One region of the Tepidibacillus infernus genome, then DNA from elsewhere that is predicted to be linked to it. Evidence: riboswitches for the same ligand, from Rfam matches in the RefSeq annotation. Region 1 holds a riboswitch; the other holds the start of a gene.

What was found. Region 1 has a riboswitch for lysine ahead of TEPIDINF_RS01275 (aspartate kinase). Riboswitches for the same ligand answer to the same signal wherever they lie in the genome.
Region 2: linked by a shared signal. The riboswitch ahead of TEPIDINF_RS00455 (Na+/H+ antiporter NhaC family protein) and the one ahead of TEPIDINF_RS01275 (aspartate kinase) in region 1 are both predicted to bind lysine.

Annotation. Positions count from the first base shown of each region.
Region 1 is NZ_JBLWFI010000001.1:252,535-269,009, forward strand. It holds gene uvrC (excinuclease ABC subunit UvrC) at 1-1,131, shown strand, start outside; lysine riboswitch at 1,209-1,395, shown strand; gene TEPIDINF_RS01275 (aspartate kinase) at 1,533-2,744, shown strand; gene TEPIDINF_RS01280 (succinate dehydrogenase cytochrome b558 subunit) at 3,238-3,879, shown strand; gene sdhA (succinate dehydrogenase flavoprotein subunit) at 3,895-5,658, shown strand; gene sdhB (succinate dehydrogenase iron-sulfur subunit) at 5,655-6,404, shown strand; gene TEPIDINF_RS01295 (methyl-accepting chemotaxis protein) at 6,777-8,588, shown strand; gene TEPIDINF_RS01300 (sigma-54-dependent Fis family transcriptional regulator) at 9,137-11,098, shown strand; gene TEPIDINF_RS01305 (thiamine pyrophosphate-dependent dehydrogenase E1 component subunit alpha) at 11,254-12,273, shown strand; gene TEPIDINF_RS01310 (alpha-ketoacid dehydrogenase subunit beta) at 12,300-13,319, shown strand; gene TEPIDINF_RS01315 (dihydrolipoamide acetyltransferase family protein) at 13,345-14,493, shown strand; gene TEPIDINF_RS01320 (acetamidase/formamidase family protein) at 14,594-15,901, shown strand; gene tpx (thiol peroxidase) at 16,154-16,475, opposite strand, start outside.
Region 2 is NZ_JBLWFI010000001.1:73,437-89,911, forward strand. It holds gene polA (DNA polymerase I) at 1-1,840, shown strand, start outside; gene mutM (DNA-formamidopyrimidine glycosylase) at 1,860-2,696, shown strand; gene ytaF (sporulation membrane protein YtaF) at 2,784-3,431, shown strand; gene coaE (dephospho-CoA kinase) at 3,444-4,040, shown strand; gene TEPIDINF_RS00435 (lytic transglycosylase domain-containing protein) at 4,007-4,624, shown strand; gene TEPIDINF_RS00440 (glyceraldehyde-3-phosphate dehydrogenase) at 4,854-5,891, shown strand; gene TEPIDINF_RS00445 (alpha/beta-type small acid-soluble spore protein) at 5,991-6,221, opposite strand; gene speD (adenosylmethionine decarboxylase) at 6,519-6,908, shown strand; lysine riboswitch at 7,018-7,194, shown strand; gene TEPIDINF_RS00455 (Na+/H+ antiporter NhaC family protein) at 7,328-9,034, shown strand; gene nrdR (transcriptional regulator NrdR) at 9,208-9,663, shown strand; gene TEPIDINF_RS00465 (IscA/HesB family protein) at 9,707-10,000, opposite strand; gene TEPIDINF_RS00470 (DnaD domain protein) at 10,161-11,597, shown strand; gene dnaI (primosomal protein DnaI) at 11,617-12,540, shown strand; tRNA gene TEPIDINF_RS00480 (tRNA-Ala) at 12,622-12,697, shown strand; gene TEPIDINF_RS00485 (hypothetical protein) at 12,685-12,981, opposite strand; gene TEPIDINF_RS00490 (YmaF family protein) at 13,555-13,893, shown strand; tRNA gene TEPIDINF_RS00495 (tRNA-Pro) at 13,944-14,020, shown strand; gene TEPIDINF_RS00500 (DUF1641 domain-containing protein) at 14,102-14,518, opposite strand; gene TEPIDINF_RS00505 (NAD(P)/FAD-dependent oxidoreductase) at 14,540-15,679, opposite strand; gene TEPIDINF_RS00510 (hypothetical protein) at 15,966-16,235, shown strand; tRNA gene TEPIDINF_RS00515 (tRNA-Phe) at 16,279-16,354, shown strand; tRNA gene TEPIDINF_RS00520 (tRNA-Gly) at 16,401-16,475, shown strand.

The DNA of each region.
Region 1 (16,475 bases):
GAACGCGCAAAAGAATATAGAGATCAAATTAATGATATTGAAGCAATTATGTCCAAACAAGTGATTAGTTTAAATGATCGTGTCAATCGAGACATTTTTGGTTTTTATATAGATAAAGGTTGGATGTGTGTTCAAGTTTTCTTTATGAGGCAAGGAAATCTGATTGAACGGGATGTTTCTATTTTCCCTTATTATGGAGTACCAGAAGAAGATTTTATGTCCTTTGTTACACAGTTTTACTTTGAAAATCCTGTATTGCCTAAAGAAATTTTGTTGCCAGAATCATTAGACAAAGAATTGTTAGAAGAATGGTTACAAATTAAGATCCAACAGCCAAAACGAGGTCAAAAAAGAAAATTAGTAGAAATGGCGATTGAAAATGCGAGAATTGCTTTAGAAGAGAAGTTTAAAATGGAAGAAAAAAATATATCTAAAACAAGTCTAGCCATTGAACTTTTAGGTAAAAGTTTAGGGATTGCAACTCCACATCGTATTGAGGCTTTTGATAATTCCAATATTCAAGGTGTCGACCCTGTATCCGCTATGGTTGTATTTATTGATGGTAAGCCTGATAAATCGAGTTATCGAAAATTTAAGATAAAAACGGTTGAAGGACCAGATGATTACCATACGATGCAAGAGGTGATAAGGCGGCGTTACACAAGAGTGTTAAAAGAAGGTTTAAATCTACCAGACTTGGTCATCGTTGATGGCGGAAAATTGCAAATTAATGCTGCAGTTGATGTACTAGAAAATGAGCTTGGTTTATTTATTCCAGTAGCTGGGCTTAAAAAAGATGAACGACATAAAACAGCAGTATTGTTAATGGGTGATCCACCTGTTCCAGTATCTATGGAAAGAAATAGTCCGGAATTTTATTTATTACAACGAATTCAAGATGAAGTTCATCGATTTGCGATTACGTTCCACCGTCAAACCCATAAAAAAACGGTGTTTGCTTCGCAATTAGATCAGGTTCCAGGTGTTGGTGAAAAGCGGAAAAAATTATTATTAAAACACTTTAGCTCAATAAAGAATATGAAAGAAGCTCCTGTTGAGGAATTTCGCAAAATTGGAATTGGCGATAAATTAGCTAAAACGATTTTGGAAGCAATAAATACTGAAGAATAAGGGTTTACATTTCTTTACCGTATGATATAATAACTTCAAAATTTAATAGTATACCTCACTATAATCATATTTAGTTAAAGTGAGGTAGGGGCGCGAAATTCATGAGTCATCTTTTAGAGGAAGCGAATCTGATGAAAAAAGATAAAAGGGACTTTCGCCGAAGCCTATTTCTTCGCAGGAAGTAGAGCTGGGTCTACATTGAATAAGTGTAGGACTGTCATAGTTAAATGATCCCAAATTTAACTATGGAGAACTATCTTGACTATTTGGGGGTGGGGAAACTTTTATGTTGTGATTCACAACAGGAGTCTATTTCCTGTTGTTTTTTTATATTAAATTGTACAAAGTACAATTCTGCGAAACTAGAAGAACATCGCAATATGTTGGAAAGGGTGGAGAAAATGGGGATCGTGGTTCAAAAGTTTGGTGGCACATCAGTAGGTACAATTGACCGAATCAAAAACGTTGCAAAGATTGTTACGAAAACGAAAGAACAGGGAAATCAGGTAGTTGTGGTTGTTTCAGCGATGGGAGATTCCACTGATGACCTTCTAGACATGGCTCACCAAATCACGTCTACGCCGTCTTCAAGAGAACTTGATATGTTATTGACAACTGGAGAACAAGTCTCAATATCCTTGTTAGCAATGGCTTTGCAAGAAATAGGTTTTTCAGCAATTTCCTTTACAGGCTGGCAAGCAGGAGTAAAGACAGAATCAGTTCACAGTAAGGCAAGGATTACAGATATATCATCCGAGAGAATAGTACAAGAGCTAAAAAATGATAAGATTGTTATCGTTGCGGGTTTCCAAGGGGTAAGTGAGGAAGGGGAAATTACGACCTTAGGTAGAGGTGGATCTGACACAAGTGCTGTTGCATTAGCAGCTGCATTGAAGGCTGATCTATGTGAAATCTATACAGATGTAGATGGGGTTTATACAACAGATCCCAGAATAGAACCTAAGGCTAAAAAGCTAAAAGAAGTTAGTTTCGATGAAATGCTTGAATTAGCAAATCTAGGTGCAGTGGTTTTACATCCTAGAGCAGTAGAAAACGCGAAAAAGTTTGGTGTTCATTTGGTTGTAAGGTCCAGCTTGGTTCAGGTTGAAGGAACTGTAATAAAGGAGGAACATGGTATGGAACATGTAAAGGTAGTAACAGGTGTAGCCTATGATATGGATGTTGCCCGTGTACAGGTTATTGGCTTAGAAAACAAAATCAATGCTTTGTCTGATCTATTCTCTACATTGGCAAAAGAAAAAGTCAATGTAGATATGATTGTTACAAGTGATTATGGGGAAGACAAAATCAATGTTTCTTTTTCTATCACAAGCAGTGATTTACAACATACGTTAGCTATTCTGGAACGTTATGTGGGAGCCTGTACAATGATTAGTCATGAGGATCATTTAGCAAAGGTTTCGATCGTGGGGGCTGGGATGATATCTAACCCTGGAGTTGCAGCTAAAATGTTTGAGGTCTTAAGCAATGCAGATATCCCGATCAAAATGGTAACCACATCTGAGATTAAGGTTTCCTGCCTTGTTCCTAAGGAGTATGCTATTTCTGGAGTACAAGAATTACATCGTTCTTTTGAATTAGATCATGAATAGAACATACCAATTCTTTATCCCTCTTTTTACAAGAGGGATTTTCATTTGTTCCATTTTTTTCATAGAAAGGCATGGATGACGGAGCTCGATGTAATATACATTTCTACTATTTTCTGAATAATAAAATATTTTTTTATATTGAAGGAATTATCATATTTCTAAAGAATAAATATTAAGAAGACTAAAACTTGTACATGATTGAACAAAGACTTTATATAACTTTTCTCAAATTTTCTAAAAAAGCGAATAAAAGCCGATATAACCAGTTTTTTGTGGGAAATAAACAATTAATCTAACTCTACTTATTCTTGACGCTTTTAAAAATGAAGGCGTACAATGAAAATGTCAAAAAATTTTCATTTTTTTGGTTTCACCATTGAAACTAAAGAGGGAATAGATTGTTAAATGAAAAAAAGGGGGTAAGGTTATAGGTTAAGGTAAGGTCTAGGGTGTTTTAAATGTCTTCTTTCATTTTAAAAGGGGGGAAAGTGATATTATGGCAACAACGCATTTTTTTAATCGCAAATTGCACTCTTTATTAGGAATCATTCCTGTAGGTGTATTTTTGTTGATTCATTTAACGGTGAATTATCAAGCAACCAAGGGTCCTGAAGCCTTCAATAGTGCAGCTGGTTTTATGGAAAGTTTGCCCTACTTGGCAGTACTAGAATGGGTATTGATCTTTTTACCACTTTTATACCATGCGATTTATGGACTTTATGTGGCTTTCCAAGCAAAACATAATGTAAACAATTATGGATATTTCCGAAATGTAATGTTCTTCTTACAAAGAATGACAGGGATTGTCACCCTTATCTTTGTTGGCTGGCATGTATGGGAAACCCGTGTTCAAATGGCACTTGGCACAGAATTAAATTATGAATTAATGGCTAACATTCTTAAAAATAATTGGGCTTTTGTCTTTTATTTGGTTGGAGTGATTTCAGCAGTATTCCATTTTGCCAATGGTATGTGGTCATTCTTGGTAAGCTGGGGTATTACGATTGGACCACGTGCTCAAAGAATTTCTACATATGTTTGGATGGTTGTTTTCGTAGCAGTATCGATTATCGCTGTTTCCGCATTATTTGCTTTTGTCAATCCAGTATACGTCGAACAAGTAAATTTAGGGTAAAGGGGGAGCGAGAACATGAGTAGTAGTCAAAGGATCATTGTAGTTGGTGGAGGATTAGCAGGCTTGATGGCTACCGTCAAAGCTGCTGAAGCAGGTGTGCACGTTGATTTATTTTCATTAGTACCAGTTAAGCGCTCTCATTCTGTTTGTGCGCAGGGTGGTATCAATGGTGCAGTAAATACAAAAGGTGAAGGAGACTCACCTTGGGTTCACTTTGATGATACGGTTTATGGTGGGGACTTTTTAGCAAACCAACCCCCAGTTAAAGCGATGGCTGAGGCAGCTCCTGGAATCATTCATTTATTTGATCGCATGGGAGTTATGTTTAACAGAACACCTGAAGGTTTACTTGATTTCCGTCGTTTTGGTGGAACACAACACCATCGTACTGCATTTGCTGGTGCAACAACAGGTCAACAGCTTCTCTATGCAACAGATGAACAGGTTCGCCGTTGGGAAGTTGCAGGCTTAGTTACTAAATATGAACATTGGGAATTCCTCTCTGTTGTTTTAGATGATGAAGGAAGAGCAAGAGGAATTGTAGCACAAGATTTAAGAAGCATGGAAATCCATACCTTTGCTGCTGATGCCGTCCTTCTAGCTACTGGCGGTCTTGGGATGATCTTTGGAAAATCGACAAACTCTGTTATTAACACTGGTTACGCAACTAGTGCAGTATATAGACAGGGAGCGATTTATGGAAACCCAGAATTTATTCAAATTCACCCTACAGCGATACCAGGGGATGATAAAAATCGACTCATGTCCGAGTCAGCTCGTGGTGAAGGCGGACGTGTTTGGACATATAAAGATGGAAAGCCATGGTATTTCCTAGAGGAAAAATATCCTGCATATGGCAACCTTGTACCACGTGATATTGCAACACGTGAAATTTTCCATGTTGTTGTCGACTTAGGTTTAGGTGTGGATGGAGAAAATAAAGTTTACCTTGATTTATCTCATAAAGATCCTAAAGAATTAGATATTAAACTAGGTGGTATTCTAGAAATCTATGAAAAATTTGTTGGGGATGATCCAAGAAAAGTACCAATGAAGATTTTCCCAGCCGTTCATTATTCAATGGGTGGTTTATGGGTAGATTACGATCATATGACTAATATTCCTGGATTATTTGCAGCAGGTGAAGTAGATTACCAATATCATGGAGCAAACCGTTTAGGAGCTAACTCATTATTATCTGCCATCTATAGTGGTATGATTACAGGTCCAAAAATGGTTCAATATATTAAAGGGTTGAAAAAATCTGCTGCCGATGTTTCCAAACAATACTTTGAAGACCAAAAGAAACTAGAAGAGCAGAAATATAACGATATCTTAAATCTAAAAGGAAATGAAAATCCATATAAGCTTCATGAAGAGTTAGGAAAATGGATGACTGATAATGTAACCGTTGTACGTTATAATGACCGCTTACTCAAAACAAATGAGAAACTATTAGAATTGATGGAACGTTACAAGAAAATCAATATTGATGATGCTGCAAAATGGAGTAACCAAGCAACAGCATTTACACGTCAGTTAGAAGGTATGCTTGTATTAGCTCAAGCGATTACGATGGGAGCTTATAACCGTAATGAAAGTCGTGGAGCACATTATAAGCCAGATTTCCCAGATCGTAATGATGAAGATTGGCTAAAAACAACCAAGGCCAAGTATACTCCTGATGGTCCTGTTTTTGATTATGAACCAGTAGATGTCTCTTTGATCAAGCCTAGATTAAGAAACTACGCTGTATCGAAGGAGGAGACAGTAAAATGAGTGAAAAAACAATTCATCTAATTATCACTCGTCAGGATGGGCCAGATAAACCATCCTATACAGAAGAATTTAGAGTTCCTTATCGACCTAACATGAACGTGATTAGTGCTTTAATGGAAATACAAAAGAACCCAGTGAATGCTAAGGGGGAAAAAACGACCCCAGTTGTTTGGGAAATGAACTGCTTAGAAGAGGTATGTGGAGCTTGTTCAATGGTGATTAATGGTAAGCCAAGACAATCTTGTAGTGCCTTAATCGATCAATTAGAACAACCAATTCGCTTACAGCCGATGAGCACTTTCCCAATCATTCGCGACCTAATGATTGACAGAAGTCGGATGTTTGATGCGTTAAAACGAGTAAAAGCATGGATTCCGATTGATGGTACCTATGATTTAGGGCCAGGACCCAGGATGCCAGAAAAAACAAGACAATGGGCATATGAATTATCTAAGTGCATGACTTGTGGGGTTTGTTTAGAGGCATGTCCAAACGTAAATAGTCATTCACCATTTATTGGTCCAGCCCCGATCAATCAAGTTCGACTATTTAATGCCCATCCAACTGGAGCAATGAATGCAGAGGAACGTTTAGAGGCTATTATGGGAGAAGGAGGAATTACCGATTGTGGTAACTCACAAAACTGTGTTCAGTCATGTCCAAAGGGTATTCCTTTAACCACATCCATTGCTGATCTAAACCGTCAAACAACCATTTATTCATTTAAACGTTTCTTAACAAATTAAACTAATTACATCTTTATTATAAGAACCTATGAGGTTTTTACCTCGTAGGTTCTTCTTTTTAAAAAAATAAGAAAATATAACTTTCTTCCACTTGTCATTTAGGGGTTTGTATATTCCATAAGCTGCGACATAGCGTGACTAGCAGCTTTAGCTGTGTAGCACGACTTGTACACTTTGTGTGCCTTCAGAAGTGCCCTTCTCTCCGTAATCTTTATTTATAGAAGGGCACGGATGACGGAGCGCGATGGAATATACAAACATTTTCTTATAGGTTCTCTAAAAGAGGATTTTGTAAAAATATGTAGAATTTAATATTTTTAAAGATAATTTTGGAAATAGAAATAGAGATGAAGACATAAGGGAGGACAGGGCGTGAGAAAAAAATTATTTAGTCTACCAAACTTAAAGCTAAAAGAAAGATTTAACAAGCTAATGTCAAGTAAACCATTAAACAAAAACGGGTCTAAAAAAAATAGCGAGACTAAAAGTAAGAAAACTAATTTTATCTCAGTCAAAGCAAAAATACTAGTTAGCTTCTTAACGGTAGTCATACTGATGGCTTTTGTGAGTCTTTTTGCATTATATCAAATGATACAGATCCAAAAAAGCTATGAAGATATTGTTCAAAATGACATGAACACAATGATAGAAGCCCAAGAATTAGAATCAAATATTATAAGGGAATTATCTTACATTCAAAAACTAGGACTGACAAAAGATGAAAGATTAATTGATCAAATTGAAAAATTAAAAACAGAGAACCACAAAAAGTTGAATGAATTAGTAACAAAGCTAAGGACAGAAGCCGACCAAAGAGAATTTAAAAAACTACAGATCATTTATACAAATTATAATGAAATTGAAAAACTAATGATTGAGGCTGCTCAACAAGATGATATTAGAGAATTTGTCTCATTAATGGACAAAAAAATGGCAGAAACCTTAGCAGACAAAATGATGAATAATGTGGAGATTATTAAACAGGGAATCTTTGAACAGCAACAAATAGATAACGATAAAGTCAATCACATTAGACAATTGGTATTAATTACAACCTTAATCACCATTTTATTAGCGGTTGCCATTGCAATTGTTTTTGCCAGAATGATATCTACTCCAGTTAAATTATTAGATAAACATGCAAGCCTGATGGCAGATGGAGATCTAACTCAACAAATACCCAATATTAAAAATAATGATGAGATCGGCCATTTAGTTCGTACATTTGAATATTTACAAGAACAATTAAAACAAATGGTAGCAAAAATTCAAGTTCATGCCGAACAAGTAGCATCTACCTCTGTAGAATTAGCAGCAAGCACAGAACAAACCACACAATCGACTGAGCAAATCTCACTCACCATGCAAGAGATGGCCGCCAATTCAGATACTCAGGTGGTCAATGTTCAAGAAACCGCTGAATTTATTGATCAATTCCAACAAGGAATTGTACATATTACTGAAAACGCGAATGATGCAAGCACAGGTGCAGCAAAAACATCTACATTAGCAAATAACGGAATGAATATGCTAAGAGAAACAATTAAGCAAATGAATGGAATTGGAAAAACAGTAGATCAATCAGTGAACGTGGTAACAAGATTAAATGAACGCTCACAAAAGATTAACGAAATCGTCGATCTCATTACCAATATCGCAGATCAAACAAACCTATTAGCATTAAATGCTGCCATTGAAGCAGCAAGAGCAGGGGAGCATGGAAGAGGGTTTGCCGTTGTGGCAGATGAAGTAAGAAAGCTTGCCGAACAATCCGGAAATGCAGCAAAAAATATTGCAGGGATGATTATAGAGATCAAAGAAGATACGACCAAAGTAGTTCAATCGATGACAAAAGGAAATGATGAAGTAAAAGAAGGAATTCTTGCTGTCGAGAAAGTAAATATTGCTTTTGAAGAAATCTTAACATCGATTCAGCATGTTGCGTTGACAAGTGATAGCACATTGAATGCGGCAAAGGCAATGGAACAATATGTAACTAAGGTGATTTCAGCAATAGAAGAAATGAAAAAAGGAATTGAAGGAAATGCAAGTTTTACCCAAACCGTAGCAGCAGCATCTGAAGAACAAAATGCTTCAATGGAAGAGGTACGTTCATCAATTGAGTCACTTTCTTATATGGCAGAAGAATTGCGGGAATTGATCAACCAATTTAAAATTGCTTAAAAAAACAAGTGCTATATCTTAAAAAGATATAGCACTTTGTCGTTGTGCGCCATGCATGGCGATTAACTTGGTGGTGAAAGTCCACTATGGGAGTTACGTAGTTACCAACCATTAGACTAATGCAAGGGTGTCCATCGTGAGGTGGAATTTGATTATGCTGTGGTTTGGTTCTGCTTTAAACACATTAGGAAGATGGGCTTCTCGTATTTTTTTACTTTTTATTATCAATTTTTTAATTATCTGGAGAGTTTGTGACTTAAGATAATACCTATTTGAAATGAAAGTATTCTTTGAACTTTATTCTGAGGTTTTGGATAAGAAGGAAGGATCAAGGACAGTTGAAAAGTTGGATAGAGTGTTCCAAGTCCATTCAAACCTTTTTATGATGAAGGCCATTCTGAAGATGTGGGATGAAATATTTTTTACGGGTTAACAATTTATAAATGTCCAGAGATACAGAAATACCGATTTAAATTGTTTAGTTAAATATTTAAAAATTCTGTAAATTTATATATACTAAAGATAGTGGGTATTTGGAGGTGATTTTTTTGCGTGATAAAGAGCAGTTGAAGAAAATTTGGGAAGAATTTGTATATGAGGGAAAGCAGGCCCCTGCTCTCAATGAAATAGTAAGAGAGTCGTGGCTTCGGTCCCTCTCTCTAGGGGTGGATCCATTTCAGGAAAAAGGAAAAGATGTGCTTCCAAAACATGAACTTCAGCGCCTCCAGAAATATAACCATTCACTTATAGAGACATCCCTCCCATTAATGGACAGCTTATATTCTATTGTAAAAGGTTCAGATTTTCTTGTCATTCTTTGTGATAAGGACGGGCGTCTCATTAAGGTAATAGGAGATGCGGAGACATTGGATAAGGCAGAAAAAATTAATTTTGTAGAAGGGGCAGACTGGAGTGAAAAAAATGTAGGAACAAATGCGATAGGAACGGCTATTGCTATCGATAAACCAATCCAGATTTTTGCTTCTGAACACTATTCAAAATCATGTCATCCTTGGACATGCTCCGCAAGCCCAATTCATGACACCTCTGGGAACATATTAGGTGTTCTGAATATGTCAGGTTCATTTGAAAAGGTGCATTCCCATACGCTGGGGATGGTTGTTTCAACAGTGAAGGCTATAGAGAATCAGCTGGAAATTCAAGAAAAAACACAAAAGAATAAAATGATGAAAAGTCTTCTTGAAGCAACAACCGACACTCTTTCAGATGGGATGCTGATCATAGATAGGAACGGAGTTATTATCAAAACAAATCGAAAGCTTCATGAGATTGTCGGGTTACGAGAAGAATATTTGCTCGGAAAGCCAGTTAATCATGTATTTGCAAATAAAACCTTCAGCAAAATTGTGGAAACCAGTTTAGAAGTGCAGGATAAGGAATTGAAATTAAAGATGATCAATCCAAATGGAAATTCAATCCACGTTCTGATTAATTCAAAACCGATTTTTCAACAAAACCGGATGATCGGGAATCTAGTCACTGTAAAGGAATTTCATAAAGTCCGTCAGTTTATTAACCATTTGTCAGGAAACCAGGCAAAGGTTACCTTCGAGGATATTATTGGAAACAGTACTGCTCTTCTACGTACAAAAGAGGAGGCTATGCTAGCTGCTAAGTCTGAATCAAACGTTCTTCTTATAGGTGAAAGCGGCACAGGTAAGGATATTTTTGCGCAGGCCATTCACAATGAGAGTCGTAGAAGTAAGAAGCCGTTTATTGCGATAAACTGTGGCGGAATTCCGAGAGATCTGCTGGGAAGCGAGCTCTTTGGTTACGAGGAGGGTGCGTTTACCGGTGCTAGAAAAGGGGGGAGCGCTGGTAAGTTTGAACTGGCTGACGGAGGAACGCTTTTTCTTGATGAAATTGGTGAAATGTCTTTGGAAATGCAGGTTCTATTGTTAAGGGTGTTGCAGGAAAAAGTAGTGGTCCGCATTGGCGGACACAGAGTGATACCAGCTGATGTAAGGATTATTGCTGCAACAAACAAAAATCTTCAAGAAGAGGTAAAAAAGGGTAGCTTCCGAGAGGATCTCTTTTTCAGACTGAACGTGATCCCACTTATGCTGCCGCCATTAAGGGAAAGAAAGGAAGATATACCCTTGCTGGTAAAATATTTTTTAAGCAAATTGTCGTCCAGATTGGATAAAACAATAGACCATATTTCGTCACAGTTTATTCAACAGCTGATGGCGTACCAATGGCCGGGAAATGTAAGGGAGCTTCAAAACATTCTCGAGCGCTCAATTGTCAGAACGAAGCGAAATATTCTTGAAAAAGATACTTTGCCGGAAGAATTGCAAATAAGTGGAATGAATACCAGTGAAATTCGCATTTTTCACAAACAGCTTCCAAAAAAAGATGAGATTAAGAGAGAAGCCCTTATTCATTCAATCCGCCTCTGTGAAGGAAACTACAGCCGTGCAGCGAAATATCTTGGTATTTCACGGAGTACTCTTTACAGGCAAATGGATAAGTTTGGCATACGTTAAAAGTTATACTGTCCTATTTCGGTACAATGTGTCATTACATATGATACAAACTGTTTCAAAATGGGACAGTTTATTTTTTTTTTCTTGATTCTAGCGGCTTAGTTAATTGGCATTGTTCTTGCAATATACATTTATGAAATTTATCTAAGGAGGAGATGAAAGTGGCACTTTCTGAAGGAAAAAAGAAAACGGTTCCAACGGAGAAGTTGAAATGGATGTATGAAATGATGGTTAAGATTCGCTATTACGAAGATAAAATGGCGGAAGCGTATGCGGAAGGAAAAACACCTGTCTTTAATATTGGTACAGGAACAGTTCCTGGAGAGATGCATCTGGCAACTGGACAAGAACCGGCTGCAGTTGGTATTTGCGCGCATTTAGGCAAGGAAGATACTGTGGTATCACCTCACCGTCCGCATCATCATGCAATTGCAAAAGGTGTCGATCTGAAAAAAATGACAGCTGAAATTTTCGGTAAAGAAACTGGATTAGGAAAGGGAAAGGGTGGGCATATGCATTTGTTTGACCCAAAAGTAAAATTTTCATGTAGTGGTATCGTGGGAGCTGGTATTCCTCAAGCGGCTGGTGCGGCACTTGCAGCGAAAATGAAAAAGAAAAACTGGGTTGCGGTTGCTTTTATCGGCGAAGGAGCAGCGAATTCAGGGGCATTCCATGAATCTCTTAATCTAGCAGCCCTTTGGAAGCTTCCGTTGATTGTGGTTGTGGAAGATAATTCTTACGGCATATCAGTGCCGAAAATAAAATCAACGGCAATTCAGTCAAATGAGCAGCGTGCTTCAGCATACGGGATTACAGGAGCACATGTTAAATTCAACGATCCGCTGCAGATGTACCTAGTATCCGAAAAAGCGGTTGAAAGAGCAAGAAGCGGCGGAGGGCCAACGATTATTGAAATTGAGACTTACCGTTATCTTGGACATTTCCAAGGTGACCCTGAATTGTACCGTGATAAAGGGGAAGTACCGGCGTTGCGTGAACAAGATCCGATCAAGAAGGTACGTGAGTTGTTGCTCGACCACAATATTGTTTCCGAACATGAAATAAAGGAAATGGAAGACAGAGCAGTAAAAGAAGTGGATGAAGCCTATCAGTTCGCTAGAGACAGTAAATTTCCAAATCCTGAAGCGGCACTTGAAGATGTATTTACATCTTGAACAAAAAAAGGAAGGAGATGTTAATCATGGAAAAGGTGAAGAAAAGACTGTTAACCGGAAATAAAGCGATGGTGGAGGCGATTGCCCAAGAAATGGAACGAGACCCAAATGTTTTTGTGCTTGGGGAAGATGTCGGAAAATACGGCGGGATCTTTGGATCTGCGCAGGGATTGTACGATAAATTTGGAGCGGAGCGGGTGATGGACACGCCAATTTCCGAGACCGCTTTCATAGGCGCAGCGATCGGAGCAGCTGCAGAAGGCATGCGTCCCATTGCAGAGCTGATGTTTGTCGATTTCTTCGGCGTATGTATGGATCAGATCTATAACCATATGGCAAAGATCCAATATATGTCGGGAGGGAATGTAAAGCTGCCAATGGTACTGATGACGGCTGTCGGCGGAGGGTACAATGACGCAGCGCAACATTCTCAGACCTTGTATGCTACTTTTGCTCACATGCCAGGTATGAAAGTGGTTGCACCATCAACTCCGTATGACCTCAAAGGAATGATGATTTCGGCCATCAGGGATGACAATCCTGTGGTGTTTATGTTCCATAAAACCTTGCAAGGACTTGGTTGGATGGACCAGTTTGATTTTTCTATAGGACATGTTCCGGAAGAAGCATATACGGTCCCACTTGATAAGGCAAAGGTGGTGCGCGAAGGAAGTGATGTTACCATAGTAGGCATACAGATAATGACTCATTACGCGGTTGAAGCTGCTGAAAAATTGTCTAGAGAAGGAATCGAGGCGGAAGTCATTGATCTGCGTTCGCTTGCACCTATTGACAAAGATACAATTATTAACTCTGTGAAAAAGACGCATAGACTTGTTGTGGTGGATGAAGATTACCGTTCATATGGCATGACAGCCGAGATTTCAGCTATTGTTGCAGAGGAAGCCCTGTATGAATTAGAAGTACCTGTCCGTCGCTTAGCTGTCCCGGATGTGCCGATCCCATACAGCGATCCGCTTGAAGACTTTGTTATCCCGGGTCCAAATAGTATTTACAGGGAAGTTAAAAAGTTATTGAGTGAGTAATAAATAATGGACAGGAGGAGTAACAATGATCGAGGTTAAATTACCGCAAACATCAGAAGAAATTGAGGAAAGTCTGGTCGTCTTCTGGCATGTCCAAGAAGGCGATCAGGTTGAAGAGGGGGATACGCTCGTAGATATACAGACTGAAAAGGCCGTCTTTGAAATAGCAGCAGAAAGCGGAGGAACAATTAAAGAAATCAAGGTAAAAAGAGGCGACAGCGCAAAGGTTGGCGATATTCTGGCGGTCATTGAACCGGCAGGAACCATAGGAGCGAATGATAATTTGAAAAGTGTTCTATCGCTCGGGCAAGCAAAGGAAGAAACGGCAGAAGAAAAGCAGAGCACCTTCGTACGGACTAGCCCAAGGTTAAGGCACCTTGCTAAAGAACTTGGTGTGGATCTGGCAACAGTCCGTGGAACAGGCTTAAGAGGAGCCTTAACAGAAGAGGATATCCGCAAGGCCGCCGCATTAGAATCGAGCTCTGTGGTGGAGGGATCCAGGGAAATAAAAATGTCAGGGATCCGCCGTGCGATTGCGAAAAGAATGATGGAAAGCATACATCACTCCGCTCAGCTTACGGAAACAGCCTGGGCGGATGTCACGGAACTTTCGGTTCTTAGAAAAAAAACGGATATAGAGATAAGCTGGAATGATCTCATCCTATTTGCTGTCGTTAAGGCACTTCAGAAACATCCTGCACTTAATGCCCATATTAAGGATGAAAGTATCATTCAATTTGATCATGTTCATCTCGGCATAGCTGTAGATACAGATAAAGGACTCCTTGTTCCGGTAGTGCGCAATGCCAATCAACTTGACGTTTTCGAACTGCACACACATGTTGTTCAGCTAGCGAAACAGGCAAAACTAGGTAAACTGTCCCATGAGGAATTATCAGGGAGCACGTTTACAGTAACGAATCTCGGCGCATTTGGTATCCAATTTTTTACTCCGATCATCAACCCGCCGGAGTCAGCCATTCTCGGAATAGGGAAGATTGAACACTATCTTGTGTTTGAAGAAGAAAAAGTAGTCGAAAAGGTGCGGTTGCCATTAAGTCTGACGTTCGATCATCGGGTAATTGACGGGGCTCCGGCTGCAAGATTTCTACAAACGCTGTCAGAAATTCTTGCTGATTCCGGGCAAGTTTTGAAAGGGATTAAGGGCAATTGATTTTGTTAACGAATAAAAAGTAAGTTTCAATTACAGCACCTTTTAAAACTTTTGTTAGGAACAATGGTATGAATAATAAAAGAGGAATAGGAGGAATAGTATGAATAATAAAAAAGGATTAGAAACAGTCTTTGTTAATACATTTACAAACGGTGTACTCGATCCAAATAAACCGATGCTTGGCCCAGTAAAAGATGGAGGGCATATTGTTGCAAATACAGCACCTGGATGCTGGGGGCCGATGATTACCCCCGCTCTTCTTGGTGGGCATGAAGTTACCCAACCAGTTTACGTGGAAGGAGCTGAAGTTGGCGACGCAATCGCAATCCGGATAAAATCGATTAGGCCAACGTCCATCGTCACTGCTTCTGGCAATGAAAAAGCGATAGAAGGCCGCTTTCTAGGCGATCCTTTTGTGGCCGCACAATGTCCTGAATGCGGAACATATCACCCGGAAACAAAAATTGAAGGAATTGGACCTAAGGCTATTCGTTGCGTAAATTGCGGAGCCGACGTTACCCCATTTATTTTTACAAATGGGTACACGCTGGCAATCGATACAAACAGAGGACTTGGAATCACACTGCACAAAGAAGCTGCTGAACGGATAGCAGGTGATGGGAACCACTATATGGCGATCCCTGGAAATTCCATCCAAAACCCGATTGTTACTTTTGCTCCTAGTGACATTGTCGGTGCTGTTACTAGATTAAGACCGTTTCTCGGTCAGCTTGGTACTACACCAGCACGGCCGTTTCCAGATTCTCACAACGCAGGAGATTTCGGTTCTTTTCTTTTGGGAGCTCCACATGAATATGCTATGACACCAGATCAATTAGAAGACAGGACGGACGGGCATATGGATGTTAACAGGGTAAGAGAGAACGCCATTTTAATCTGTCCGGTTAAGGTACCAGGAGGTGGTGTTTATCTTGGAGATATGCACGCTATGCAGGGCAATGGCGAAATAGCTGGCCATACAGCGGATATTGCCGGAATTGTTACACTTCAGGTTCAAGTCTTGAAAGGTTTATCTATTCAAGGACCGATCCTGTTGCCGGTGGAGGAAGATTTGCCTTACCTAGCGAAACCATTCACTGCTGAAGAAAAAGAAAAGGCAAAGCAGATGGCGGACTTCTGGGGATTAGAGTCCATTGAAGAAACGGCTCCGATTTCCTTTATTGGAACAGGTTCAAATCTGAATGAAGCAACGGATAACGGATTGAACCGAGCCGCTAAATTGCTTCAGATGACCGTTCCGGAAGTGTTGAACAGGGCAACAATCACCGGTTCTATTGATATTGGTAGGCATCCAGGTGTAGTAACGGTCACATTCCTTGCACCTATTGATAAATTGGAAAAGATAGGGCTCGTTGAACTTATTAAAACACACTATTCTTTGCGATAGTTTGCCGATTGTTTTTCAGGAAAATTAAGTATCAGTGAGAATTGTAAAAACCGGGCGGTTTGCCCGGTTTTTCTTAAAGATAAGAAAGTGTAACTTTCTTCCACTTGTCATTTAGGGGTTTGTATATTCCATAAGCTGCGACCTTCAGAAGTGCCCTTCTCTCCTTAATCTTTATTTATAGAAGGGCACGGATGACGGAGCGCGATGGAATATACAAACCTTTTCTTAAAAATAAATCTGAATAAGTCAACTTTACTGAGCAGCTTTCACTGCTTCAATCGCTTTTTCATAATTTGGATGATCAGTAACCTCTTTTACATATTCAACATAAGTAACTTCATTTTTAGAATTGACGACAAAAATTGCGCGAGCTTCCAAACGTAAATCTTTAAGATAAGTACCGTATGCAGAACCGAAAGACATGGTTTGGTAATCAGACAAGGTCACAACTTTATCGATTCCTGCTGCCCCACACCAACGTTTTTGAGCAAATGGTAGGTCTGCACTAATCGTTAAAACAGTCGCATTTAATTTGGCGGCCTCTTCATTGAAGCGTCTTGTTTGTGCATCGCAG
Region 2 (16,475 bases), 180 kb from region 1:
GTTTTCAAAGTGGGAGTTTCATTCACTTATTGAACGATTAGAAATAGATAAAGGAGAAAATATACACCAAGATCAAATCTTGCAACTGAAGATTAATTCTTTTACAGATGAAAGTAAACAAATCTGGAATACCATCTTCAATCAAGGTGACCAACCACTTGCACTTCATGTGGAAACAAATGGGGAAAATTCTACGGATAAGATTTTGGGGATCTCTTTGTCAAATGATACTGAACAATTGTTTCTGTCTATTGAAAATGTTATGGATTGGCCTGAGTTTCAAAATTGGCTTAAAAATCCGGATGCTGCAAAATGGGTGTATGATGCCAAGCGAACAGAAATGGTCTTTTTCTGGAATCATATTCAAATAGAAGGGATACAATTTGACCTATTATTAGGTTCCTATTTGTTAAACCCTTCTGATGGAGCTGTCTTTCTATCTGACATCGCCAAGCAATACAATTACATGGGTCTACAATCAGACGAAGGATTTTATGGAAAAGGGGCAAAAAGAGAGATACCTGAGCAGAATCTATTAATGGAACATATCAGTCGAAAAGCTCATGTGATCTATCACTTAAAGCCATTTATCGAGAACAAATTAATAGAAAATCAATTATCTGAGTTATTGTATGCTGTTGAGCTTCCATTATCAAGGGTATTAGCAAAAATGGAGAAAATTGGAGTGAAAGTAGACGAAGAGCGCCTAAAACTAATGGGAGTAGAAATTGAGCAGACATTAAAGAAGTTGACAGAGGAAATTTATGAGTTAGCTGGAGTGGAGTTTAACATCAATTCACCAAAACAATTAGGTGAAATATTATTTGATAAGCTGCAGTTACCGATCATGAAGAAAACCAAAACAGGTTATTCCACTAGTGCTGATGTTCTTGAAAAATTGGAGCCATACCATCCAATCATTGGACAGATTTTACATTATCGTCAGTTAGGGAAATTATATTCAACCTATATTGAAGGACTTTTAAAGGTGATTCACCCTAAAACAAAAAGGATTCACACAACCTTTAATCAAGCGATTACAGCTACGGGTCGTTTAAGCAGTACAGAACCAAATTTACAAAACATTCCGATCCGTTTGGAAGAAGGAAGAAAAATTAGACAGGCATTTATTCCTTCTGAACCTGATTGGCTGATCCTTGCAGCAGATTACTCACAAATTGAATTAAGGGTACTCGCCCATATCTCAAATGATGAAAAATTAATAGAAGCATTTCAAAAAGATATGGATATCCATACAAAGACGGCGATAGATGTATTTAGGGTCAATGAGGATGAAGTCACTTCATTGATGAGAAGACAAGCAAAAGCTGTTAATTTCGGCATCGTTTATGGAATTAGTGACTATGGTCTATCCCAAAACCTTAATATTTCCCGAAAAGAAGCTGGAGAATTTATTGATCGATATTTTGCGGTTTTCCATGGCGTCAAGCAATATATGAAGGATATTGTTGAAAGGGCAAAAAAAGAGGGTTATGTAAGTACCTTATTACATCGTCGTAGATATTTACCAGATATCAATAGTTCTAATTTTAACTTGAGAAGTTTTGCAGAAAGAACAGCTATGAATACCCCAATTCAAGGAACAGCAGCTGATATTATCAAATTAGCGATGATTCAGGTGGCAGAACAAATGGAACAAAAGCATTTAAGAAGTCGTTTATTACTACAAGTTCATGATGAATTGATCTTTGAAGTCCATCCTGATGAGATAGATGAAATGAAGGTTTTAGTCAAAGATACCATGGAACATGCTTTAGACTTAAACGTTCCTTTGAAAGTTGATATGAATATTGGAAAAACGTGGTACGAAGCGAAATAAGATTGAAAGAGGATTCTTTATGCCAGAATTACCTGAAGTTGAAACAGTGAGAAGATCATTGGAAATGTTAATTATAGGAAAAACGATAAAAGAAGTAAATGTCTTTTATCCTAAAATCATTAGAACACCTGGTGATATCGGAGAATTTAAATGGATATTACAAGGACAAACGATTGAAGGTATCGGAAGAAAGGGAAAATATCTTCTATTCTATATGAATAGTGTAACGATGATTTCTCATTTACGCATGGAAGGAAAATATATTTATCATGAAGAAAAAATGAAGGAATTTGATAAGCACACACATGTTGTTTTTACCTTTACTGATGGAAGTATCCTTCAATATCGTGATGTCAGAAAGTTTGGAACGATGGATGTTGTCTCAAAAGGTAAGGAAATAGAATTTGAATCTTTAAAAAAATTAGGTCAAGAACCGATTGATCCAAACTTTGATCCAAAGCTTTTTAAGCAACAACTGAAAACAAGATCTGCACCGATTAAACAAAGCTTATTAAATCAGGAAATTGTAAGTGGTCTTGGTAACATCTATGTGGATGATAGTTTAGCACTAAGTAAGATCCATCCTTTAAGAACGGGTAATTCCCTTACAGATGAGGAAATTGATCAACTTATCCTAGCTATGAAACAGGTTTTGTTAAAAGCGATTGAAAAAGGTGGGTCGACGATTAGAACTTATGAAAGCTTTTATGGTAGAGGTTCAATGCAAGATCATTTAATTGTCTATGGTCGTACAGGTCAACCATGTTATCAATGTGGAACACTAATTGAAAAAATCAAGGTAGGTGGAAGAGGGACACATTTTTGTCCTAATTGCCAAAAGAATTTTAATAGCTAACATTGCACCCCTTTTGCGCCCACTCCATAAGATATTAAGGTAAGTTTTCAATGTAGAGCTTTTGGAGAGGGGAGAGCAATCGTGCATATGATTTCTCTAATCATTTTAAGTTTAGCTGTAAGTCTAGATAGTTTTGGTGTAGGTGTGACTTATGGTATAAGAAAAGTACGTATTCCTATATATTCTATTTTGATTATTGCATTGCTTTCAGCTTCTATGATTCTTTTATCTATGCAATTAGGGGTATGGATTAGCTATGTATTGTCACCTTATATGGCTAAATGGATTGGTTCTATCATATTAATATGTATAGGAGTTTGGGCTATCTTCCAAGTGACTCGACATAGCCATGAGGATGTTGAGTGCCCTACCCCTGTAAATGAATATCAAGAAAAAAAGATGATTTCGATCGAAATTAAAAAATTAGGCCTTGTCATTCAAATTTTAAAGATGCCAATGAAAGCAGATATCGACCGTTCAGGGGTTATTTCGACAATGGAGGCAGCTTTTTTAGGAATAGCTTTATCCTTAGATGCATTTGGTGCAGGATTAGGAGCAGCTTTAATTGGTTTCGAACCATTAAAGACAGCTACGATGATTGCAGGAATGAGTGGGCTTTTTATATTAGTAGGGATGAAGGTAGGATTATTGTTTTCTGATGTAGAATGGTTAAAAAGATTTACAATTCTACCTGGACTTATTTTGATCATGATGGGGATTATTAAAATCTTTTAATGGAGTGATTTGATGCTTATTGGGTTAACGGGAGGCATTGGTAGTGGGAAAAGTACAGTATCCAAATTATTTGCAAAGTACGGAATACCTGTAATTGATGTAGACCAGATTGCAAGGGAAATTGTAAAACCTGGTGAAGAAGCATGGCAAATGATTATTGATCATTTTGGCTCGGAAATCTTATTACCAGATCAAACGATTGACCGAAAAAAATTAGGGAAGATTATTTTTAATGATTCTCAAAAACGGGAAATACTTAATGAGATCACACATCCCATTATCTTTGCTTCTCTCGTTAAACGAGCAAAAGAGTTACAAACGAAATACGATCACGTCATCGTGGACATTCCATTATTATTTGAATCAAAAAGAGAGCGACTGTTTGATTTGATTGTTGTTGTTTATGTTGACCCAAAAATTCAGTTAAGTCGGCTCATGGAACGAGACCGGATCACCAAAGAAGAAGCATTATCAAAAATAAGAGCGCAACTGGACTTGAATTTGAAAAAAGAAATGGCAGATATCGTTATTGACAATAGTTTGGGCATATCCAACACAGAATTGCAGGTTGTTGAATGTATAAAAAAATGGTATGGAAAGTTGGATTAAAAAGAAGGATGGCAAATAAACCATTTACCAAAAAAACGGCTCTTATTTTTTTTCTTTTATTTTTAGTTTTTTTAAGTTTAAATTCAAAATGGCTTTGGCAACTCATGTATCCAATCAAATATAATGATATCATCTACAAATATTCTCGCCAATTTGACATTGATCCCTACTTAATTTTGTCTATCATACAAGTTGAAACTCGATTTGATGAAAAAAAAATTTCTAAAAAAGGTGCAATTGGATTGATGCAAATCATGCCTGAAACAGCAAAATGGATTATTGAAAAAGGCAATTTCCCACCACAATCACTTGATTATTTATCAAGGCCTGAGGTGAATATCGCATTGGGAAGTTGGTATTTAGCAAATATCCATCAACAATTTCAAGGCAACGAAATTTATACGATGGCTGCATATAATGCTGGGCCTGGTAATGTAAAAAAGTGGATTGAAGATGGGATATGGGATGGGAATGCTGGAACCATTGATCAAATTCCATTCGGAGAAACAAGGCATTACATACAAAGGGTTCTCCATTTTTATGAACGCTATCAATGGATTTATTCGTCTGAATTTGATATATAGTATTTTATAAATAAATTTGTATATTCCATCGTGCTCCGTTGTGAGGACTCCCAAAAGTCGCTGCTTATGGAATATACAAACTCCTTTTTATAAGAAGGCTCTTTATTGAGTCTTTTTTTTTTTTTTTTGAAACAGAACAATTTTAGTGCTATTTTTTTTAAATATGTTATACTTATTATAGTAAATAAGATAAATTAGTATGTTATAATGTGAAGGAGAGAGTAGAAATATGCCATTAAGATTAGCGATTAATGGATTTGGTCGTATTGGGCGTATGGTTTTTAGAAGGGCAATGGAAAATCCAGAGATTGAAATTGTTGCAATTAATGCAAGTTACCCTCCTGAAACTTTGGCTCATCTGTTAAAATACGATACAGTACATGGGAAAATAAATGCAAATATAAAGGTGAATGGACAAACGATTCTTGTAAATGATAAAGAAACTATGATCGTATCTGAACGTAATCCTGAATTCTTACCATGGAAAAATCTAAATATAGATGTGGTTATCGAATCTACCGGAAAATTTAGAGACAAGGAAAGTGCGAGTAAACATCTTTCTGCTGGGGCGAAGAAGGTGATTATCACTGCGCCGGCAAAAGGAGAAGACATTACGATTGTCATGGGAGTTAATCATGATCAATATGATCCTGAGCAACACCATATTGTTTCCAATGCTTCCTGTACTACTAATTGTTTAGCACCTATTGCAAAGGTTTTACATCAACATTTTAAAATTGAATCAGGAATGATGACTACAGTTCATTCCTATACCAATGATCAGCGAGTCCTTGATAATATGCATAAAGATTTAAGAAGAGCTAGAGCAGCGGGGCAATCGATTATTCCAACTTCAACTGGAGCTGCAAAAGCAGTGTCTCTTGTTCTTCCCGAATTAAAAGGAAAGTTGAATGGAGTCGCTCTCAGAGTACCCACTCCTGATGTATCAATCGTAGATCTTGTTGTTCAAGTTGAAAAAAAAGTGACAGTTGAAATGGTGAATGAGGTTCTGAAGAAAGCAAGCTTGCAGGAATTAAACGGCATCCTTCAATACTGTGAAGAACCCCTAGTATCTTCTGATTTTATAGGAAACGATCATTCATCGATTGTAGATAGCTTATCGACAATGGTCATTGGAGAAAATCAAATCAAAGTAATGGCTTGGTATGATAATGAATGGGCTTATTCATGTCGGGTAGTTGATTTGGCTAAATATCTTCATGATAAAGAAAAACAAAAACAAAAAAATAAAGTTTTAACCGCATAAATTTGAAATGCATAAGATACTATAACAGCACTGAGTTTATCAGTGCTGTTAATTTTTTTCTGAAGCATATCTCCAAATACTTCAGAGCATCTTATTTAATTATCTAGTTACAGTTTGTCCTGCAAGTTGTTGTTCAGCGATTTGAACTAAACGACGAGTAATGTTACCTCCGATTGCACCGTTATCACGGGAAGCGATGAATCCCATGTAACCGTCTTGAGGAATTTGAACTCCTAATTCATTAGCAATCTCAAATTTTAATTGGTCTAAAGCTTGACCTGCTTGAGGAACTACTAATTGATTGCTACTGCGCTCTTGCCCTGCTGCCATTGTTGTTCACCTCCTTATCGGTTGGTAATCGTATTGTATGTAGAATCAAATGTTTCAATACAGGTAAGTGATTCCAGTGTCAGCAGATGAAAATAAAAATAAAAATTCTCTTGCAAAAAGGGGATAAAACCAGTATACTGAAATTCGTGAAATTCAATTTACTTTTTAAATAACTAAGGAACCAGTATCTACTCAAAGGGTTAGGACCTCATCGGACTAACTTTCCCCCGTGGTAGATGACGTAGGTCCCGCATGCTTGAGAGGGCATGGAATTATTGTAAAAAGGGGGATGACGTTATGGATACTATGGGACGTCATGTAATTGCAGAATTATGGGGTTGTAATGTTGAAAAATTAAATGATTTAAAATTTATTGAAAAAACGATGGTTGATGCAGCACTTGAAGCTGGCGCAGAAATTCGTGAAGTTGCCTTTCATAAGTTTGCACCGATGGGGGTTAGTGGAGTTGTCATTATTTCAGAATCCCATCTAACGATTCACAGTTTTCCTGAGCATTCTTATGCAAGTATTGATGTATATACTTGTGGTGATCGAATTGACCCAAATGTTGCTGCAAATTACATTACGAAGCAACTTGAAGCAACAACTCGTGAATCTGTACAAGTTCCACGTGGTGTTGGGCCAGTCGTGATTGAACCAACAAAAATTGAAACGTATAGCAAATAAGCTATCCAAAAAGAAGGATCTGATCCTTCTTTTTTTACTGTTGACATAATAGCATTAACTTAGTAATATATAAAAGTCGAACAAAAATTATAATAAGCGAATATGAACTGGTAAGTATAGAGGTGCGGTTACTTAAGAGTAAGATTATCTTCAATAGGGCTTTGGGTAATCTGAAAGGAAGAACCGCCGAAGTGTATAACTTTAGCCCAAAGAGTTATATGCTGGTTCTGCGTAAAATATATGTAGAACTGTCACAAAATGTATTTTGTGGAGAGCTATCTGCCAACAAGTGTTTTTTTATGAATTACTTATTTATTTGGGCATAATAAACCTTGAGGCATATATAGCTTCAAGGTTTTTTGTTTATCATATGCTTTTGTTCGAACATATTTAAAATAGATAAAGGAGATGCAAAGAGAGTGAGAAACAAAATATCTGTGTTTTTATTTACTTTATTCATCATATTATCTCAACATTTGCCTGCTTTTGCAGAAGAAATCGATCAAGCCGCAGAACATGCAAAACAGTTTGGTTTTTGGACATTAATCCCGCCATTGATTGCAATCATATTAGCTTTTATTACAAAAAATGTTGTGTTGTCGCTATTTATCGGCGTCTTTTCAGGAGCATTTTTGTTACAACTTACATCGTATAATGTTTTAGGTGCCTTATTTCAGGGATTGCTTCAGGTTGTACAATATATTTTGACATCTTTAGCAGACCCTTGGAATGCTGGAATTATCCTTCAAGTTTTAGCAATTGGTGGGCTAATCGCCTTAGTTACAAAGATGGGTGGGGCAAGAGCGGTAGCTGAATCGTTAGCAAAAAAAGCAAAATCCCCAAGAAGTTCACAAGTGATTACTTGGCTTTTAGGCATACTGGTCTTTTTTGATGACTATGCGAATTCACTCATTGTTGGACCGATTATGCGTCCTGTTACAGATAAATTACGAGTGTCAAGAGAAAAGCTTTCATTTATTATTGATGCCACTGCAGCGCCAATAGCGGGTATTGCATTAGTTTCTACTTGGATTGGCTATGAAGTAGGGTTAATTAAAGATGCATATTCTTCAATTGGGCAAGATGTCAATGCTTATGGTGTCTTTATGGATACAATCCCTTTTCGATTTTATAATATTTTATTATTAGTCTTTGTTGTAGCTACGGCATTATTTATGAGAGAATTTGGCTCGATGTATCAGGCAGAACGTCGAGCAAGAACAACAGGAAAAGTATTAGCGGATACAGCAAAACCAATGGCAACTGATGATAAAGATGTTCAGCCAAAAGAGGGTATCCAATTAAATATATGGAATGCAATTATTCCCATCGGGCTTTTAATGATTCTATCCTTTGGTGGCTTTTACTACAATGGGTACATGGCGATCATGGGTGGAGAGGATGAGGCTGTAAAACAACTGATTCAATCTAGTCCATTATCCTTTGCAGCCATTCGTGAGACTTTTGGATCATCTGATGCAAGTGTAGTATTATTCCAGGCTGCTCTTTTTGCAAGTATTGTGGCCATGATCATGGGTATTAGTAAGAAGATCTTTACCGTTTCGGAAGCGATTGAAACATGGATTAACGGAATGAAGTCTCTTTTGATCACTGGGGTTATTTTACTATTAGCGTGGTCCTTAAGTAGTACAATGAAAGAATTAGGTACAGCAAAATATCTTGTTGGTCTATTATCTGATACCCTACCAGCATTTGCTTTACCAGCGATTATCTTTATTTTTGGAGCAATTATTTCATTTGCAACTGGTACTTCTTATGGTACGATGGGTATCTTAATGCCATTAACTATTCCATTGGCAGCTGCATTATCTTCAGACCCTAATTTTATTATCATGAGCGCAGGAGCAGTATTAACAGGTGCAATTTTTGGCGACCATGTTTCTCCTATCTCAGATACAACGATTCTATCTTCGATGGGAGCAGGTAGTGACCATTTAGATCATGTAAGAACCCAATTAGATTATGCGATTCCAATAGCTATTTTAACTATTTTCTTAGGTTATTTACCTGTCGGATTAGGACTATCAGTTTGGTTTACACTTCCAATCGGTATCCTTGGTGTTATCTTGTTAGTTCGCTTTGCAGGAAAACCAGTTGAAAATTAATATAGTCGACAAATTTCCTTACTCCCACTTTTAAAAGTGGGAGTAATCATTTTTACGGTGAAATATAGGAAGGATTTCCCCTTGACCTTTTAAAGAAATTAAGGGAAACTTATAATAACTTGTACAACCTTAAGCGCACATAGATGTGGGAGAAAAAATTGGGGTGAGAAATATTGAGATGTCCTTACTGCAATTATAATGGAACAAGAGTATTAGACTCTCGACCGATCAATGATGGAAAATCCATACGAAGAAGAAGAGAATGCGATTCATGTAATAGAAGGTTTAATACCTATGAAGAAGTAGAAGAAACACCCATTTTAGTCATTAAAAAAGATGGAAGTCGTGAAGAATTTAGTAGAGAAAAAGTGCTAAGAGGGCTTATTCGAGCATGTGAAAAAAGACCAGTGCCATTAGAAACGTTAGAAAATATGGTGGCAGATATTGAAAGAGAATTAAGAAATGATTTGAAATCAGAAGTTGACAGCAGAGTCATTGGTGAAATGGTGATGGAAAAACTATATCAGATTGATGAAATTTCCTATGTTCGTTTTGCCTCAGTCTATCGCCAGTTTAAAGATATTAATGTATTTATTCAAGAGATTTCTGAGTTACTGCGAAAAGGATGAAGAGAATCCCCTCCAATTCGGAGGGGATTTAAATAATGTGATATTATGAGCAAGTTGAACCAAAAGTAGATCTAACAGTAAAGCCACTTCCCCAGCGGGAATCACGAAAATCTACTTCAACATCGCCTATATTTTCAAGCTCTTTAGCATTGACGACCACTTTAAAGTTCTCATATTCGAAAACTTTATCTTCTTCATTTGGCTCATCCAGAGCCAATCCCAAGGATGGACCGCCTCAGCCAAAACCAGCAATATATACACGGATTGCTGCGCTACTTTGTTTCTCTTTCAGTAACTCTTCAAGCTTATCCTTTGCACTTGGTGTTACGGAAACCATATCATTACCTCCCCTTCTCAATGTTTAAGCATCTAGTTGTGAGTTAAATACCCATAAAGGTATTATATATGGATTGGTTTGGAGAAACAAGTGTTGTTTTTGTTAAGTTAGAGTGATGGTATAATAAAGATAAGCTTTTTATAAAAGGGGTTGATTTAGAATGTCTTACATCTTCAATGAAATTACACCACAGGATTCTTATATTATAAGATTACCTAATTCAATCGAAACTACCCAATTTTCTTACATGATTGAGTTATATCAACCCATTATTGGCACAGAGGCTCTAAGTTTATATTTAACCTTCATTTATCACCTTCCTTTAGGACAGGCAGGTGTTTCAATACCAAATCTGCATAGAGGTTTAATGACACAACTTCAGCTTTCCTTTCCAACGATTATTAAAGCGAGAAAAGTTTTGGAGGCTGTTGGTCTTTTAGAAACTATAAAGTATAAACACGTTGAAAAAAATGAACATATCTTTGAATATACCCTATTTCCACCATTACATCCTATCCAATTTTTTCAGAGTGACGTTTTAAGCCTATTGTTGTTAAATCGATTAGGGAAGTCAGCTTTTCAAACCTTAAAATCTAAGTTGACACCAAACTTAAATTGGAACCATGGGTACTACATATTTGCTGAGAAAATAACCAAGTCATTTGATGAAGTTTTTGATACTGTTTTAGCCTCTGAATTCAAGATAAAACCAGGTTCTGAAATAGAGCAATTGATTCAACCGCTCGAATATCAGGAAGAGAAAAAACAATCACCTAAACTAGATATTAAGAAAAAATATCTTGATATTGATTTTATAAAAGGAATGGGTAGTTCCATCTATCCCTTAGAAAAAATCATCGATTCAGATTTAGAAAAACTTTTACATGAATTAGCTTTCCTTTATCAATTATCTGAAACTGACATGATCAATCTATTAAAGGATCATACCATTTATGATTCAACTGGAAAAATTGATAAGCAGTCACTCAGAAAAAGGGTAAAAGAGCGAGTTCAATTTGCTGAAAAGGAAGTTGTCATTGTTCAAAAAGAACAGCTGGTTGATGAAAAAAAACAGAAATCAGCCCACAATCTTAGTAAAGCAGAGCAACATCAATGGGAATTAGAACATTTAACTCCTATAGAACTAATGAAACAATATCAAGGTGGTGGAAAGATAGCAGAAGCAGATTTAAACTTAATTGAAGGACTGTTAATTGATTATCAATTGCCATCAGGAGTAGTAAATGTATTAATAGAATATATTATGTTGACTAATGAATATAAACTTCCTAAGAATTTAACGGAAAAGATCGCGGGGCATTGGAAACGTCTAAAAATCAAAACCGTAAATGAAGCGCAAAATGTGGCCAAGAAGGAGCATCAATTGTATAAAGAATGGAAAGAGGTAAAAAAAGGTTCAAAGAATGCAGCCAAGAAAGCTTTTACTTCCACAAAGTCGGGAAAGAAAGAGAAGATACCAGATTATATTTTACAGCAAGAAGAAAAGTATCATCAGAAAGAGAATACAACTGACTCTATAGATAAAGAAAGTCAGGATGAAATCAATCAATTGTTAAGGAAATTAGGAGAAATTTAATGAGGGGAAAGATGATAAAATGGATCCTTTAAGTCAAATCATAGGTGAATTAATACCCAACTTAAGCGTTAATAAGCAAAAATGGGTTCGTTATTTTGAACAACATCCAGAATTACAGTCACTTTTTCAAACAAACGAACTCTCTAAAGAGATGATTCTTCCTTCATTAAATCAACTTTATCAATATATCGAGGATAAAAAGAATTGTTCCCTCTGCATTGGAATTGATAATTGTCCAAATTTATTAAAAGGGCATTATACGACTTTAAAATTTGAATATGGCCAAATTCAAAGTATATTAACAAAATGCCAAAAGTTACTTAACCAAGAAGAAGAGGAATATAAAAATCAATTATTTAAGAGCCAATATATTCCAAAGGAAGTTTTGAAGGCTTCTTTTAAAGAGATTGATCAAACGTTAGGACGTAAAGAAGCCCTTATGGGATTATTAAAATTTATTGACCTTTATCAATCTGGTCAAAAACGAAAAGGAATCTATTTATATGGTCCGCTCGGAGTTGGAAAAAGTCACATGTTGGCAGCGACTGCGAAGAAATTAGCAGAAAATAAAATTTCCACTTTAATGATCTATGTACCTGATTTTTTTAGAGAAATGAAAAGTTCTATCCAAGACCAAACCTTAAATGAAAAAATGAAGCTTTTACAAGAGGTTGAGGTTCTAATCTTAGACGATATTGGAGCAGAAACGATTTCTCAATGGGAAAGAGACGAAATACTAGGAGCCATCTTACAAGCTAGGGTAGTAAAAGGGTTGCCTATCTTATATTCCTCTAATTTAAATTATGATGATTTAGAAGAGCATCTGGCGTATTCAAATAAAGGTGGAGTGGAAAGCTTAAAGGCCAAAAGAATTATGGAAAGAATTCGGCATTATACAGTGCCTTACTTTGTCGATGGACCTAACAGAAGAATGTTGGAATGACCCCTTTGATGCGAATTTTTTAGGTTTGAAAGTGTTGAATGTAAATGAAGAGGATGCTATAATAATTTTTGTCTTAAGAATGGGGCATTAGCTCAGCTGGGAGAGCGCTACACTGGCAGTGTAGAGGTCAGGGGTTCGAGCCCCCTATGCTCCACCATCAATAAAACCAATAACAGAAAATTCGCTTTTAGATCTAAACCTTCGATAATTAAAAACTCGTTTATTCAGAACTTGGATGTCTGCATCACGCTGATCCAACTTGTTATTAATCGTCTGAAGCATTGCATGAACGTTTTCTGGATTGCTTTCTTCGATACGTTGAACAGTGGCCTTAATATCTGTAACATCTGATTGTAAATAAGATGCTTTTGTTTCAAGTGTATCAAATTGGGTGTTCATGTTGGATTTGATATCTTGTATCTCTGATTTCATATTTTTCATTTCATTCTCTATGCTATTTAATCTTTGATTATTCATTATCCAATTTTAAGCTCTCCTCAAATACTGTAATATTTTATTTTTAACAATTATAGCATATAAAGCAATAAAGAATAACAAAGTTTGAAACAAAACCTATTGTCTGTTTTAGTTATTGTAGTTATAAGGATGATTGCTGTTGTTCCTCAAAAAGAAAATGTCCGCCCCCTAATCATCATAAGGGCGGTTTTTTTACGTAACTCCTCTAATTCCTTCTTTTTTTCCTCCTCATTAACTTCAATTTGTAGATCATCATTCCAATCCAAACAGCGAAACTCTCAACAGCAACGTAATCTAACCAATTCGTAAAATCAATATCATTTAGTGTAGTCATGAATAATAGTAAAAATAAGATATCCGTACTATTTATTTTTTTTCATAAAAACCAGCTCTTTAATTTCTAGGTGTGTTATGCTCCACCATACTTAAATATTACAAAACATATACTCCTTAATAGGCTATAGTACAATCAAATGCTAGACATTTACATAGTATTTGTATTGTGAGATTTACACCTACAAAGGAGAGATGATAATAATGAAGAAAATAGGAAAAGATGATGCTTATCCAGGTCTTGTGCCAAACCATACCCATGGTTCTGTGGATTATACTTCAATCGAATTAGATCATGTTCATCAATGCCTAGATATTACTTCACCACCAATACTAACTAGTGATGGGGGACATATCCATTCTGTCGAAGGTTACGTTTTGTTTGAAAATGGTCATACACATTATTACGAAGCATACTCTAGTCCAGCCATTCCAGTGGGCAGTGGAAGGCATGTTCATTACTATGATTTCTATACAACAAAAAATGTCGGACACAAGCATCGTATTAGAGGTGTAGATCAACCGGCGCCTGGCGATCTTTAACCTTGACAAATTGTGTTTAACATTTTTAAAATATATAGTACACAATTGATCGGGATGTGGCTCAGCTTGGTAGAGCACCACGTTCGGGACGTGGGGGTCGCAGGTTCAAATCCTGTCATCCCGACCACTATGAGCTTTCATAAAAAAAGAAGAAGACCTACTTTAAATCATACTAAGTAAGGCCTTCTTTGTCGTTTATAGGTTAGAATTACTTAGATAAATTTTTTGTAACAGCAAGCATAAACTTTAATCCATTTTGAACACCTGGATCTTTCATTAGCTTTAACAATGAGCCAAAGCCAACTTTAGAGGTATCATGTTTTATATCTTCTTTTGCCTGTTCAACGGCATCTAGCACTTTATTAATCGTTTCCATGCCACCTAAATCAGCTAGTACTCTATCTCCAGTTTCTACTGCTGTCCCGGCGATATTAGCCATTTTAATTACTGCCCCTGTGTTAAATGCTCTTGTTGCACCGGAAATGAAGTGAGCTAAATCTAATAAATCTTTTAATACATTTTGCTCTTTCATGGTATTAATTGTTTGTACTAATTCTTTTAAGGTATTTAATTCTTGTTCAGTTAATTCTAACGTATTCTTACATTCTTCCATTGTCACACTCATTTTTTACACCCCTTTTCCTTTCTATAATAGTCCTCGAGCTGTCATCCAATACATTTCGTTAAATGCATGTTTAAACCAATGGATCATAGCAGATGGTGGAACTGGATTTGGAGGATTTTTATAATCCATATTAATGTAAGTTCCTTCTTCTAGACCTGCTTCGATAAAACAGAAAACTTTTCCATCATAGAAGTGAGTAGGTGTTTGACCATGAAGTTCTTGCTCAATATTTTTAGCAACATATTCAGACTCATAGTGAGCTGTAGAACCAGCTTTACTAATTTGGATTGCAGTTGCGTCTCCAACTACATAAATAGAAGGATCTACTTCAGATTTTAAAGTGTATTGATTAGTCGGAATAAAGCCCATTTCATTACCAAGTTTAGAATCGAAGATAACTTTTGCTCCGCGATGAGGTGGAATTGAAATTAACAGATCAAAGGATTCTTCTTTTCCGTCCTTGGAAGTAAGAACCTTTTTCTCTGGATCTACTTTTGCAGGCACGAATTGAGTAACATAACGGATATTACGTTTTTCAAGTTCAGGTTTTAACCATTTAGCAACCTTAACTGCCTGATGAACTTCCTCAAGCGGATAGGTATAAACGAGCTCAACCTTTTCTCGAATACCTTTCTTTTCAAAGAATTCATGTAACATTAAATACAATTCAATAGGTGCAACTGGGCATTTATGAGGTTGGCCAAGTGTAATAACGATCTTACCACCTTGGAAGTTTGTGATTTTTTCTCTTAGTTTAAGAGCACCCTCCATTGTATAGAAGTCATCACCAGCTTCAGGTAAGCCAGGAATTAAGTCGAAACGAGGAATTGCACCTGTACCGATGACTAAATAATCATAAGTGAAGTCACCTTTGTTTGTTTTGATTACTTTTTTATCTTTGTCGATCAATGTTGCATCAGCGATGACAAGGTTTACATTTGGATGTACTAAAGCCTTCTGTTTTTTTACATAATGCTCAGGATTTTGCAAACCAAAAGCAATGAAGAGATAACCTGGTTGATAGATATGATCCTCTTCTGCTGTAATCATGGTAAGTTTAACTTCACCATTTTTAATTTCGTGATTTAATCCTTTTGCCAAGTGGTTAGCAACCATGGTTCCACCGGTTCCACCACCAAGAATTACAATGTTTTTAGCCATTTTTTTTACCCTCCCTTAACTTTGGTTCTATAAAGAGAATTGCCTAGGCCAAACTTTGTTCAATATTGAACATGGAACAAAGATACCTTAGGCGGTATGTCTCTAACTCATATTTTATACAAGTCTCGATTATTTTTCCAATGATTTTTTTAATAAATACTAATAAGTAATCATTCTTTTCTGAGCGAGAGAAAAAAAATAAATAGATGGGTGATCACATAAGAAAAAATACATTATTTTCATATAATATATTAGCTATCTTTTTAGTTTTCTGAAGGGGGGAAGAATGATGATTGAAATGGGTATTATTATAGCTTTAGCCATGTCTTTAACCCCATTTCTAAGTGATTATATCCATATTCCTAAAAAGCTAAGAGCATGGACTACACTATTGCTTATCGTTTTGCTAAATATAGGGAATGCATTATTATTTGCAGACCATCAAATTATCGAATCAATCAGACAGGGAATAAATGATGGAGTCATTGCAGTGGGTTTATATTCTACAGGCAAGAATACGTTTGAATATATGAAGTCAAAAAAAAGATTAAATTGACATTTATTCGTTTTAATGGTATGATAATTGATGTCTCAAAAGAGGTTCGGTAGCTCAGTCGGTAGAGCAGAGGACTGAAAATCCTCGTGTCGGCGGTTCGATTCCGTCCCGAACCACCATTTTTTAAATGAAAAGTGGACAACTATTTAAAGTTAATGTTTATTTGCGGACGTGGCTCAGTGGTAGAGCATCGCCTTGCCAAGGCGAGGGTCGCGAGTTCGAATCTCGTCGTCCGCTCCA